DNA from 3 places in the Variovorax sp. GW821-FHT09A10 genome. Region 2 is predicted to be linked to each of the others. Evidence: predicted binding sites of a transcription regulator. Region 2 holds the regulator's gene; each other region holds the start of a gene.
What was found. Region 2 encodes LexA, which represses DNA repair genes until DNA is damaged. Its sites were predicted from a motif close to ACTGTATNNNNATACAGT; they were not measured.
Positions count from the first base shown of each region.

Region 1: a site for LexA is predicted at 2,873-2,890, ahead of AC07Q9_RS22310 (ATP-dependent helicase). Genes of this name have one in related genera too.
Region 3: a site for LexA is predicted at 2,128-2,145, ahead of imuA (translesion DNA synthesis-associated protein ImuA). Genes of this name have one in related genera too.

Region 1 is NZ_JBWKPT010000006.1:129,145-133,605, forward strand. Features, by position in the region: gene hpf (ribosome hibernation-promoting factor, HPF/YfiA family) at 94-423, opposite strand; gene AC07Q9_RS22310 (ATP-dependent helicase) at 743-2,860, opposite strand; gene corA (magnesium/cobalt transporter CorA) at 3,086-4,072, shown strand; gene AC07Q9_RS22320 (YoaK family protein) at 4,129-4,461, shown strand, end outside.
Region 2 is NZ_JBWKPT010000002.1:763,995-768,455, reverse strand. Features, by position in the region: gene AC07Q9_RS10370 (MFS transporter) at 1-60, opposite strand, end outside; gene AC07Q9_RS10365 (D-2-hydroxyacid dehydrogenase family protein) at 65-1,072, opposite strand; gene AC07Q9_RS10360 (hypothetical protein) at 1,231-1,614, opposite strand; gene lexA (transcriptional repressor LexA) at 1,758-2,441, opposite strand; gene AC07Q9_RS10350 (asparaginase) at 2,515-3,501, shown strand; gene adk (adenylate kinase) at 3,515-4,171, opposite strand; gene kdsB (3-deoxy-manno-octulosonate cytidylyltransferase) at 4,307-4,461, opposite strand, start outside.
Region 3 is NZ_JBWKPT010000002.1:1,201,279-1,205,739, reverse strand. Features, by position in the region: gene AC07Q9_RS12385 (aldo/keto reductase) at 1-750, opposite strand, end outside; gene AC07Q9_RS12380 (ABC transporter substrate-binding protein) at 921-2,048, opposite strand; gene imuA (translesion DNA synthesis-associated protein ImuA) at 2,160-2,957, shown strand; gene AC07Q9_RS12370 (Y-family DNA polymerase) at 2,926-4,269, shown strand; gene AC07Q9_RS12365 (error-prone DNA polymerase) at 4,262-4,461, shown strand, end outside.

The sequences.
Region 1 (4,461 bases), on a different contig from region 2:
CCTCTGGGGGCCTTGCAAAGCCCCACCAATGTGGTCGGACAAACAAAAGGCCGCCCGAAGGCGGCCTGGGATGCGGGGCGCGGGGCCCGGCGTTTACATCACGCGCTTGGGCGCCACGTGATGGTGGTCCTGCAGGCGATCCTTGTGGCGGACCACCTGGCGGTCGAGCTTGTCGACCAGCTCATCAACCGCGGCGTACAGATCAGCGTGGCTCGATTCCGCGAACATGTCATTGCCCTTGACGTGAATGTTGCACTCCGCCCTTTGGCGGCGTTCCTTTTCCTTCTGCTTTTCCACCGTGAGGATCACCTTGACATCGACCACCTGGTCGAAATGTCGCGTGATCCGGTCCAGCTTGCTCGTGACGTAGGTGCGCAAGGCAGGTGTGACGTCGAGGTGATGACCGCTGATCGTCAAATTCATGAATGACCTCCTGAGAATTGACGGTTGGGGAAATGACCGCGCTCCGGGATGAAGCGTGGCCGGCGAAACAGGTTTGGGGGAGAACGGGAGAAGAGGAAGAGAGAGGTGAGAAAGGGGGCGGTCGGATTCACTATGCCCAAGCTGTCACGGTATTGCAATACCGGGGCTTGCCCGAGTGACGGGCCGGTGTATTGCATGCCCTAATCCGCTATTGATTCCATAGCTGCCCCCGTGCAGTGGCATGCCCTTGCGGCACATTGGAAGCAAGTGTTTCCACGCGCCGCGCGCAGTGACCCTCCCGCCCGAAGGGCCGGCCCGTTCAGCGCCAGGCGGCGCGCATGCGGTTGCGCAGGTCGATCACCGCGGCCGGCGGCGGCACGGCGGGCGGCAGCACCGGCGGCGGTGGCCAGGTCTGCAGCTCGAAGCCCGCCAGGTCGGCCTCCGTGATGAAGCGGGTGCGGTTGGCGTACAGGTGCCGGTCGCCACGCGCCGCCTGCTGCGTGATGTGGAAGCGCTGCGGCATCACCAGGTGCAGGTGGTCGCGGGCCCGCGTCATCGCCACGTAGAGCAGGCGCCGTTCTTCTTCCAGCTCGTGCGCGCCCTGCGCCACGTCGGCCGGCATGCAGCCGTCGACCACGTTGATGACGTGCACCGAATTCCACTCCTGCCCCTTGGCCGAATGGATGGTCGACAGGATCAGGTAGTCCTCGTCGAGCGAGGGCGGGCCGGGCCGGTCGCTCGTGGCTTCGGGCGGGTCGAGCGTGAGCTCGGTGAGAAAGCGCTCGCGCGAGCCATAGCCGGCCGCCAGCCGCGCCAGCTGTTCGACGTCGGCGCGTCGCACGCCCGAGGTGTCTTCGTACAGCCGCTCCAGGTGCGGCTGGTACCACTGCATGGCCACCTCGACGTCGGCCGGCCACTGCAGCGACGGCGCGCGCAAGGCGGCGTAGGCCTGGGCGAAGTCGGCCCACTGTTCGCGCGCGGCCGACGGCGGCACGAAGTCCCGCACGGCCGCGGCCGGGTCGGCCGCCTGGTCCATCGCGTCGAGCAGGCGCGTGCCGGTGGCCGGGCCCACGCCGGGAATGAGCTGCGTGACCCGGAAGCCCGCCATGCGCCCGCGCGGGTTCTGCGCGAAACGCAGCACCGCGAGCAGGTCCTTCACATGCGAGGCCTCGAGGAACTTGAGCCCGCCGAACTTCACGAACGGGATGTTGCGCCGCGCCAGCTCCAGTTCGAGCGCCGCGCTGTGCGACGAGGTGCGAAACAGCACCGCCTGCGACTTCAGCGCCAGCCCGCCTTCGCGGTGCGCCAGGATCTTGTCGGCCACCCAGCGCGCCTGCCCGGCCTCGTCGGGCACGAGCACCAGCACCGGCTTGCCGGCCGAGGGCTTGTCGGTCCACAGCGTCTTGGCATGCCGCTCGGCGGCCTGCGCGATGACGCGGTTCGACACGTCGAGGATCGGCTGCGTCGAGCGGTAGTTGCGCTCCAGCGTGACGATGCGCGCCTCTTGCGAGAACTGCGACGGAAAGTCGAGGATGTTGCGCACCGTGGCGCCGCGGAACGAGTAGATCGACTGCGCGTCGTCGCCCACCACCGTCACGCCGCGCCCGTCGGGCTTCATCGCACGCAGGATCTCGGCCTGCAGCAGGTTGGTGTCCTGGTACTCGTCGACCAGCACATGGTCGAAGCGCGCGCCGACGTGCGCGGCCAGCGCGGGCTCGGCGACCATCTCGGCCCAGTAGAGCAAGAGGTCGTCGTAGTCGAGCACGTTCTGCTGCTGCTTGGCCTCGACGTAGGCGCCGAACAGCGTCTTGAGCTGCGCCTCCCACTCGGCGCACCAGGGAAAGCTGTCTTTCAGCACAACGGCCAGCGGCGCGCGCGTGTTCACGCAACGCGAGTAGATCGACAGGCAGGTGCCCTTGCGCGGGAAACGATTGACCGTGGACGACAGGCCCAGCTCGTGCCGCACCAACCCCATCAGGTCTTCGGCGTCGCCGCGGTCGTGGATGGTGAAGTTCTCGTCCAGCCCGATCTGCGCGGCGTACTCGCGCAGCAGCCGCGCGCCGATGCCGTGGAAGGTGCCGGCCCACGGCAGCGCCGGCGGGCGCTCCGACTTCAGGCCCAGCACGCGCGCCAGCACCTGGCCCGCGCGGCGCTCCATTTCCTGCGCGGCGCGGCGCGAGAAGGTGAGCAGCAGCAGGCGCTGCGGATCGACCCCGCCCGCAATCAGGTGCGCCACCCGGTGCGCGAGCGTGCTGGTCTTGCCCGAGCCGGCACCGGCGATCACGAGCAGCGGCCGGTGGTCGGCGCCGACCGCCGCGCCCACGCCATGCTCGACCGCCGCGCGCTGGTCGTCGTTGAGCGCGGCGAGCGCCGCGGCCAGGCGCTCGGCTTGCGTCTTCGGCGGGGTGGAAAGAACGGGGGACGCAGGGGTCTGCATGGGCACGACTTTACTGTATGTCCGTCCAGTCCACGCGCCTTGTGCCCCAGTGGCCGGTGACATAATCGCGCCTCGCTGCAACCGGAGACTCCCCATGGAAACCGCCCCGTCTCGGCAGCTTTCAACTCCCATCCGACGCCGCGCATGATGTACTGACGCCGGGTCTGCGGGAATTGAAAGCGCCCCTCCCTCGCCCATCGTTCAGTCATCCCCGGGAGTGAGCCCATGCTCAACATCTTTACGCTCGCCAACGGCCGCCTCGTCCAGGAAGAGATCGAGTCGCTCGAAGAGCTCTCCAAGTTCCAGCCGATCTGGGTCGACCTCGAGTCGCCCACGCTCGAGGAAAAGCGCTGGATCAAGCAGTACTACGGCCTCTCGATTCCCGAAGACGCGATGGACGAGGACATCGAGGAGTCGGCCCGCTTCTACGAGGAAGACAACGGCGAGCTGCACATCCGCTCCGACTTCTTGATCGACGACGACGAAGACCCGCGCACGGTGCGCGTCGCCTTCATCCTGAACCAGCACAACACCGACCTGCGCAGCCGCGGCGTGCTGTTCTCGATCCACGACGAAGACGTGCCCGTGTTCCGCCTGCTGCGCATGCGCGCACGCCGCGCGCCGGGGCTGATCGAAGACGCCAAGGAAGTGATGCTCAAGCTCTTCGACGCCGACGCCGAATACTCGGCCGACACGCTGGAGAACATCTACGACGAGCTCGAAGTGGCGGGCAAGAAGGTGCTGTCGGGCAACGTCAGCGACGAGCTGGCCGGCGAAGTGCTCGGCGCCATCGCGCGCCAGGAAGACTTGAACGGCCGCATCCGCCGCAACGTGATGGACACGCGCCGCGCCGTGAGCTTCATGATGCGCAGCAAGATGCTCAACGCCGAGCAGTTCGAAGAGGCGCGGCAGATCCTGCGCGACATCGAATCGCTGGACAACCACACGGCCTTCCTGTTCGACAAGATCAACTTCCTGATGGATGCGACCGTCGGTTTCATCAACATCAACCAGAACAAGACCATCAAGATCTTCTCGGTGGCCAGCGTCGCGCTGCTGCCACCCACGCTGATCGCGAGCATCTACGGCATGAACTTCAAGTTCATGCCCGAGCTCGACTGGGCCATGGGCTACCCCTACGCCATCGCGCTGATGGCCGCGAGCGCGCTGGTGCCGATGTGGTACTTCCGCCGACGCGGCTGGCTCAAGTAACGCCGCGCAGCGGGTGCTAGAGTGGCTGCCGGCAGGCAGCTGACCTGGAGAGCCCCGTGCGCAGACTTCGTTTCCTCACCAACCGCCACCGCGCGCCGTCGACGAACACCGCGCTCGGACTGCTGCTGGCCTTCAACGCCGGCGCCATCAATGCGGGCGGCTTCCTCGTGCTGCACATGTACACCTCGCACATGACCGGCTTCGCCTCGCAGCTGGCGGACGGTATGGTGCTGGGCAACCTCACGCTGCTGCTGAACGCGCTGGGCGCGATCCTGGCGTTCGTGAGCGGTGCCGCGGTCTGCGCGGTGTTGGTGAATTGGGCGCGGCAGCACCGGCTGCATGGCGTGTATGCGCTGCCGCTGCTGCTGGAGGCCGCGCTGATGTTCCCG
Region 2 (4,461 bases):
CACGAAATTGCCGGCCAGCAGCGCCCAGAGCGCGCCGCGCTGCGGCGCGGGCCGGCTCATGAACTCACCGGCGAACCTGCAGCGCGCCGGGATTCACGATGTTCGTGGGGTTGCCGTTGATGTAGCTCACGACGTTGTCGAACGCCTGGCCGAAGTAGCTTTCGTAGCTTTCCTGCTCGACGTAGCCGATGTGCGGCGTGCAGATGCAGTTTTCGAGGCGCAGCAGCGCATGGCCCTGCAGCGGCGGCTCGCTCTCGAACACGTCGATGGCCGCCAGCCCGGGGCGCCCGCGATTGAGCGCGGCCAGCAGGGCATCGGCCTCCACCAGCTCGGCGCGCGACGTGTTGACGAACAGCGCCGTCGGCTTCATGCGGGAGAGGTCTTCGAGCTTGACGAGGCCCTGGGTGTCCTCGTTGAGCCGCAGATGCACCGACAGCACGTCGGCCGCGGCAAAGAATTCGTGGCGGCTCTGCGCCACCTGGAAGCCGTCGGAGCGCGCCTTGGCGCAGCTGGCCTCGCGGCCCCAGATCACGACCTGCATGCCGAAGGCCTGCCCGTAGCGGGCCACCAGCTGGCCGATGCGGCCGTAGCCCCAGATGCACAGCGTCTTGCCCTTGAGCACCGAGCCCACGCCGAAATTCGGCGGCATCGACGCCGACTTGAGGCCCGACTGCTGCCAGGCCCCGTGCTTGAGGTTGCTGATGTACTGCGGCAGGCGGCGCATGGCCGCCATGATCAGCGCCCAGGTGAGTTCGGCGGGGGCCTGCGGCGAGCCCGAGCCTTCGGCCACCGCCACACCGCGTTCGGTACAGGCCGTGACGTCGATGTGGCCGCCGACGCGGCCGGTTTGGGAAATCAGCTTGAGCTTGGGCAGTTTCTCGATCAGTTGGCGGGATATCTGGCTGCGCTCGCGGATGAGCACGATGACGTCCGCATCCTTGAGGCGAACCGACAGTTGGCCGATGCCCTTGACCGTGTTGGTGTAGACCTTGGCGGCATAGGCGTCCAGTTTGGCGGCGCACTGCAGCTTGCGCACGGCGTCCTGGTAATCGTCGAGGATCACAATGTTCATGGCATGCCATTGTGCCTCGCAGCATCGGCACGTCGCACGTGTGAACGTTTGGATACCCCGTGCCAGATGGCGCCCGGGAGGCCTGTTTCAGGCCGTTGGGGGTGAATCCGCCATGCGCGTGCGGGGCGCGCAGGCACGGCGGGCTCGTTCGCACCTTCTCAGTGCAGGTGGCTGGGGCGGGGCGTGCCGCTGCCGGTTTCCGCGGCTTCCAGTGCGGCGAGCCGGTCGAGTTCGGCGCACACGTCGGCCATGCGGCCGGAGATCACGACCCGGTTGGCACAGCCGCGCTGCGAGCCTTGCCGGTCGACCACACGGACCACGCGCAGCGGGCGGGCGGGTGTCGCGGCGGTGGATGGCGATGTGGCCGCCGCCGGGCCGCCGGCGGTGCGTGCCGTGCAGGCCGGGCGAATGGCCACGTAGCGCAGACCGGCGGCAGCGTCGCTGCTGTCACTGCGTGACGGGCGGCGGACAGGCATCCAGCGGGTGGCCAGCGATTGCAGGGGCGACCAGAGGTCGGCGATGGCGAGGAGGGCGATTCCCATGTGAACTCCAAAAAAGTATGAGGTTGAACACAGGCAGGATTTCTTGAATCGGCCGCAACAGGGTGATGGCGACTTCGCGCCATACGCCCGCCACCTGTCGCGGCCGGATGAGGTGCTGCTGCCGTTGGCAGCAGGCCAGGGGCCTACATCAGCATGGTGTTGCGGATGAGGCCGACCGCGAGGCCTTCGATTTCAAAGGGCTCGCCGGGCTGGACGATGATGGTCGGGTAGTCGGGGTTCTCGGCGTGCAGCTCGATCACCTGCTTGTTGCGCTTCAGGCGCTTCACGGTGACTTCTTCGCCGAGGCGTGCCACCACGATCTGGCCGTTGCGCGCTTCCTTGGTGGCCTGCACGGCGAGCAGGTCGCCGTCCATGATGCCGGCGTCGCGCATCGACATGCCGCGTACCTTAAGAAGGTAGTCGGGCTGGCGCTGGAACAACGTGTTCTCGACGTAATAGGTCTGGTCGACGTGCTCTTGCGCGAGGATGGGCGAACCCGCCGCCACACGGCCGATGAGCGGCAGCGCGAGCTGGGCCATGCCGGGCAGCGAGAGCGAGAACTGGTTGCCTTCGCGGTGGCGCGTTTCGTGGAGCGAGCGCAGCGCATCGCCCTTGAGGCGGATGCCGCGCGAGGTGCCGCTGACGAGTTCGATGACGCCCTTGCGGGCCAGGGCCTGCAGGTGCTCTTCGGCGGCGTTGGCCGACTTGAAGCCCAGCTCGTTGGCGATTTCGGCGCGCGTGGGCGGCGCACCGGTGCGTGCGATGGCGGCCTGGATCAGGTCCAGGATCTGCTGCTGGCGGGCGGTAAGCTTCACTGCGAACTGCATAGTGGTTTCCTTGCGGCACTGGCTAGATATCCAGTACCTGTATTTTTAACCAGTTTTCAAAAGTTGACAAGCCATGACTCATTCCTCTTCGTCCGAGACGCGCCGCGTGGTGGTGCTGGGCACCGGCGGCACCATTGCCGGCAAGGCTGTCAGCAGCGGCGACAACATCGGCTACACCGCCGGGCAGGTGGGGGTGGCGGACCTGCTGGGCGGCATCGAGGCACCGGCCGGCGTGGCGCTGGTGGCGGAGCAGGTCGCGCAGCTCGACAGCAAGGACATGGACGCCGACACCTGGCGCCAGCTGGCTGCGCGCTGCGCACACTGGCTGGCGCAACCTGATGTGGCTGGCATCGTGATCACGCACGGCACCGACACGCTGGAAGAGACAGCCTTCTTCTTGCACGCCGTGCTCGCGCCAGACAAGCCGGTGGTGCTGACCTGCGCGATGCGCCCGGCGACGGCGTTGTCGCCCGATGGTCCGCAGAACGTGCGCGATGCGCTCGTGGTGGCTTCGACGCCAGGAGCGCAGGGCGTGACGGTGGTGTGTGCGGGCACGGTCCACAGCGGCCTCGATGTGCAGAAGGTGCACACCTACCGTCTCGACGCCTTCGCGTCGGGCGATGCGGGGCCGGTCGGCTATGTGGAAGAGGGCGAGGTGCGCCGCGTTCGCGCGTGGCCGCAGGGAGCGCCGTTCGATGCTGCGCGGCTGGCGGCCGTGTCGAAGCCGTGGCCCCGCGTCGAGATCGTCATGAGCCACGCGGGCGCGAGCGGTGCGATCGTCGAGGCGTTGCTACTTCCATCGGCTGAGCCCTTGCGCGGACTGGTCGTGGCCGCGACCGGCAATGGCACCGTGCACCACGCACTGGAAGCCGCGGCGCTGAAGGCGCAGGACGGCGGCGTGGCAGTACTGCGTGCCACGCGCTGTGCGAACGGACGCATCCTGCCGAAACCCGGCGACGGGCTGCGGGATGCGGGCGCACTCACGCCGGTGAAGGCGCGGGTCGCGCTGGTGCTGGAACTGTTGGGAGTGGCCGCCCTGCCAGAGTCGGAGGGCGGCTAAGAAGGCTGACGGATCAGCTGTTCAGTGCGGCAAGCGCGCGCTGCGTGATCTCATCGACCGTGCCCACGCCCTGGATGGCGCGGTACTTCGGCGCGGCGGCCGGATCGGCCTTGGCCCAGGCCGAGTAGTAGTCGACCAGCGGACGGGTCTGCTGGCTGTAGACGTCGAGCCGCTTGCGCACGGTCTCTTCCTTGTCGTCTTCGCGCTGGATCAGCTCTTCACCGGTCACGTCGTCCTTGCCTTCCACCTTCGGCGGATTGAACTTGACGTGGTAGGTGCGGCCCGATGCCGGGTGCGAGCGGCGACCGCTCATGCGTTCGATGATGTCGCCGAAGGGCACATCGATCTCGAGCACGTAGTCGAGCTTGACGCCGGCCGCCTTCATGGCGTCGGCTTGAGGAATGGTGCGCGGGAAGCCGTCGAACAGGAAGCCGCCGTTGCAGTCGGGCTGCGCGATGCGTTCCTTCACGAGGTTGATGATCAGGTCGTCGCTGACCAGTGCACCCGAATCCATGATCGTCTTGGCCTGCAGCCCGAGGGGGGTGCCTGCCTTGACGGCGGCGCGCAACATGTCGCCGGTCGAAATTTGGGGAATGCCGTATTTCTGGCAGATGAAGGTCGCTTGCGTGCCTTTGCCTGCCCCGGGCGCGCCCAGCAAAATAAGTCTCATGGTGTCCTCGGAAGGTTCTTAGATTTTGTGTCGCGCCCCATGCGCACCCTCAGGCGCGCCGAGGCGGAATTGCGTCGAGGATAGCATGCGTGCCCGTGACAAATTGCCGCCGTTCCCTCGGGGACGGCGGGCAGTTCACACAGACGAGCTGGCCGCGAAGACCGCGCGCACGCGCGCCAGGTCTTCGGGCGTGTCGATCCCGGGGCCCGGGGCGACATCGCTCACATGCACCGCGATGCGGTGCCCGTGCCACAGCGCGCGCAGCTGTTCGAGTGCTTCGGTGGCTTCGA
Region 3 (4,461 bases), 440 kb from region 2:
CGTCATGTGCTCCGCGCGGCTCGTGCCCGGGATCGTGCAGGTCACGGCCGGGTGGCTCAGCACGAACTTCAGCAGCACCTGCGCCCAGCTCGTGCAGCCGATCTCGCCGGCCCAGGCGGGCAGCGGCTTGTCGCGCAGGCGCCGCAGCAAGCCGCCGCCGCCGAAGGGCATGTTGACGATCACCGCCACGCCGCGCTCGGCCGCGAGCGGCAGCAGGCGCTGTTCGGCATCGCGCGCATCGAGCGAGTAGTTGATCTGCAGAAAGTCGAGCTTCTCGGCGCGCAGCACGGCTTCGACCTCGTCGTAGGCCGAGGCGGTGTAGTGGGTGATGCCGATGTAGCGCACGCGGCCTTTGTCTTTCCAGCCGCGCAGCGTGGCGAGGTGGGTGCGCCAGTCGACGAGGTTGTGCACCTGCATCAGGTCGATCTCTTTCGTGCGCAGCCGCGCGAACGACTGTTCCATCTGCGCGATGCCGGCTTCGCGGCCCGAGGTCCAGACCTTGGTCGCGAGGAAGGGCCTGGCGCCCGGCTTGGCGGCGGCCAGCAGTTCGCCGGTGCTTTCCTCGGAGCGACCGTACATCGGCGAGCTGTCGATCACCGTGCCGCCGGCCGCGAAGAGCGCGTCGAGCACCCCGGGCAGGCGCCTGTATTCGTCGGTGCCGGGGCGCTGGTCGAAGCCGATCCAGGTGCCGCAGCCGACGACCGGCAGGGCTTCCTTCGTGGAGGGAATGGGGCGCGTGGTCATCTGCATCGCGGGCCTGCGGGGTGGCTGCTGGGCGAAGGAGGGGAGCGCGGCACCTGCGCACAGGGCTGCGCCCAGTCGGAGCAACCGGGCGCGCGTGAGGGCGTAAGGGTGTGCGTTCGTGAGGGGCGTCGTCACGAACGAAATTCTGCGCCCGCGAGGCCGGCGGGCGAAAGGCCTCAGCGCAGGTAGCGCCCGTCGGCCTTGAGCATCGACAGCTCCGAGAAGGTCAGCCCGCGGTGCTCGCCGGGCCGGTACGACACGGCGATGCCGCCGAGGTCCAGCGTCTTGAACGATTCCAGGCCCTTCTGCAGCGACTCGGGCGTGGGGTTGGCGCCCGCGCGCTTCAGGCCCTCGACCATGACCTTGGCCGTGACGTAGCCCTCCAGGCTCGCGTAGCTGAACTCGGTCATGCCGATCTTCTTCATCGCCGCCTGGTACTCGGCGATGACGGGCATCGCGCTGTTCCACGGGTAGGGCACGACCTGCGAGATGACCACGCCGGCCGCGTCCTTCCTGATGTCCTGGAAGAGCTTCTGCCCATTCAGGAAGGAGAACGAATAGAAGGCCGTCTCGCCGCCGGTCGCGCGGTAGGCCGCGATGAATTTCGCCGCCACGTCGTTGGTGGCCGACAGCACCACGGCCTTGGGCTTGAGCTTGGCCAGCTCGGCGGCGCGCTCGGCCGCGTCGGAGCCGTCGTTCTTGATGGCCACGCTGCCGACCATCTTGTCGCCGCGTTCGGCAATGAACTTCTGCGTGCTCTCCATCGCCGAGCGCGCGCCGGGGTTGTCGTTGTGCGCGAAGGCGATGCGCGACAGGCCGATGGTGAACAGGTGGTTCACGATGCGGCTGTATTCCTCGTCGAAGCTGATGCGCACCGGAAAGCCGAACTCGCTGAACTTCACCACCGGGCCCGCGCCCGTGTAGGGGCCGACGACGGGAATCTTCAGCTCGTTGGCCGCCTTCAGCGCGCCGACCGCCGACGAGGTGCCGATGGGCATCAGCACGCCCACGGCGCCGTCGCGCGCGAAGGTCTTGACGTTCTCGGCGCCCTTGGCGGGGTCGTAGGCGTCGTCGAGCTGGCGCAGCTCGACCGGGCGGCCGTTGACGCCGCCGCTCGCGTTCAGCGCGGTGAACATGGCACGGATGCCCACCAGCGGCTCGGTCGACAGCGACGCGAGCGGGCCGGTCTGCACGTAGGTCTGGCCGATCAGGAGCGGCTTGGCGGGCTGGGCCGAGGCGGGCGCCACGGCGAAGACGAAGGCGGCGAGGGCCAGAAGCCGCAGATGAATCTTTTTGTGTCTCATGGTCACTAATTGTTAATAAACCGATCTTAAGGCGCGGGCCTTCGCAGGTAAATCGATCGCTGGTTGCGACCTGGGAAATACTGTATAAAAATACAGTTAACAACTGCAATCATGGGCCTCCCTTTCTTCGACTCCTTTTCCACCGCCGCGGGCCGCGGCGTCTGGCATGCCGACGAACTCGGCCTGGCCGACGCGCAGGTCGTCGCCACCGGGCATGCCGCGCTCGACGCCGAGCTGCCCGGCGGCGGCTGGCCCGTGGGCGCGATGACGGAGCTGCTGCAGGCCACGCCCGAGGCCCATGTCTGGCGCCTGCTGCTGCCCGCGCTGGCGCAGGCCGTGGAAGCGCGCGGCGGGCCGGTGGTGCTGGTCGGCGCGCCCTACGAACCCTACGGCGCCGCGCTGGCGGCGCAGGGCTTGCCGGTGGAGGCTCTGATGTGCGTGCGCAGCGACGCCCCGGCCGCGCGGCTGTGGGCCTGCGAGCAGGCGCTGCGCTGCGCCGAGATCGCCGCCGTCGTCGCCTGGCTGCCGCAGGCCCGCGTGGGCGAGCTGCGGCGGCTGCAGCTGGCCGCCGCGCAGCACGAGGTGCTGCTGTTCGTGTGCCGGCCCGAGTCGGTGGCGCTGTCGGCTTCGCCCGCGCGCCTGCGCCTGCGTGCCGAGCGCTGCCCGGACGATCCGGCGCAGATCGCGCTGCACCTGCTCAAGCGCCGGGGGCCGCCGCTGGCCGCGCCGGTGCGGGTGCCGGCGCGCAACGCCCGCATGAGCGCGCTGCTGGCCGCCGCCCGCGTGCGGCGCCAGCTGCGCCTGCCGCCGCCCGTGGCACCGGCCGCCGCGCCGTCGGCCACGGTGGTGCGCATCGACGCATGGAAAGGAGGCCCGGATGCACTGGATCGCCTTGCAGTGGTCGTCTGAGTCCGAAGAAGCCGACGCCCCCGACATGCCCCCGCCCGAGGCCCTGGGCTGGTGGGCGCTGCAGTTCACGCCGCACGTCGCCTGGCAGGACGAGGCGCTGATGCTCGAGGTTTCGGCCTGCGAGCGCCTGTGGGGCGGTCGCGCACCGCTGATGCGCCAGCTGCTGGCCCTCAACCCCGCGCCCGACGCGCGCATGCGCGGCGCGCAGGGCGCCACCAGCCTGATCGCGCTGGCGCGGCTGCGCCTGTTCGCGCGCAACGAGCACCGGCCCGCCGAAGTGCCGGCCGGCCTGCCGCTGGACACGCTGACGGCCGCGCAAGGCCACCTCGACCTGCTCGCGCGCCTGGGCTGCCGCACCTGGGGCGAGGTGGCCGCCTTGCCGCGTGGCGGCCTCACGCGGCGCTTCGGCACCGGGCTGCGCGAGGCGCTCGACATCGCCTGGGGCCTGCGCCCCGAAAGCCACGCCTGGCTCACGCTGCCCGACGTGTTCGAGCAGAAGCTCGAACTGCCCGCGCTGGCCGAGACCGGGCCCGAACTCATGTGGTCGGCCAACCGCCTGCTGTCGGCGCTGCAGATCTGGCTGCGCGCCCGCCAGCGCGGCGCGCGTGCGCTCGAGCTGCAATGGACGCTCGACCTGCGGCGCCTCAACGGCGTGACCCTGCCGCCGCACCAGCAGCTCACCGTGCGCACGGCAGAGCCCACGCAGGACATGGCGCACCTGCGCCGCCTGCTGTCCGAAAAACTCGCGCTCACCACGCTGGCCGCGCCCGCGAGCTGGCTGAAGCTGCGCACGCTCGAAACCGATCCGCTGGCCGGCGCCAGCACCAGCTTCCTGCCGGAAGACAACCGCAAGGGCGACAAGCTGCACGAGATGGTCGAACGGCTCAGCGTGCGGCTCGGCGCCGACCAGGTGGTGGTGCCGCTCGCGCAGGCCGACCACCGGCCCGAGCGCCAGCAGCGGTGGCGGCCCGCGCTGCAGAAAGAGAAAACGCCTGCACCCGACAAGGCCCGCAAGGACGCCGCCTCGCAGCCCGATGCGATCTATCCGCCCTGGCTGCTGCCTGAGCCCTTGCGGCTCGAGATGGACGGCGAGCGCCCGTGCTACTGCGGGCCGCTGCGCAAGCTGGTCGGGCCGCAGCGCGTCGAGGCCGGCTGGTGGGGCGGCGAGGAAGACGGCGGCCAGCCCGCGATGCGCGACTACTACGTGGCCGAAAGCCCCGAGGCCGGCCTGGTGTGGATCTTTCGCGAACGGCCCGCCGCGCGCTTTTCTTCGGGCGAGGTGCGCTGGTACCTGCAAGGCTTCTATGCCTGACCTGAGCGGCAAGGAAGAGCGCAAGCGCCAGCCTGCCAAGGTGCATGTGCTGCCGCAGCGGCAGAAGCCGGTGCCGGGGTTGCCCGACTACGCCGAGCTGCACTGCCTCACGAACTTCAGCTTCCAGCGCGGCGCATCGATGCCCGAGGACATGGTGGAGCGCGCCTATCACCTGGGCTACTCGGCGCTGGC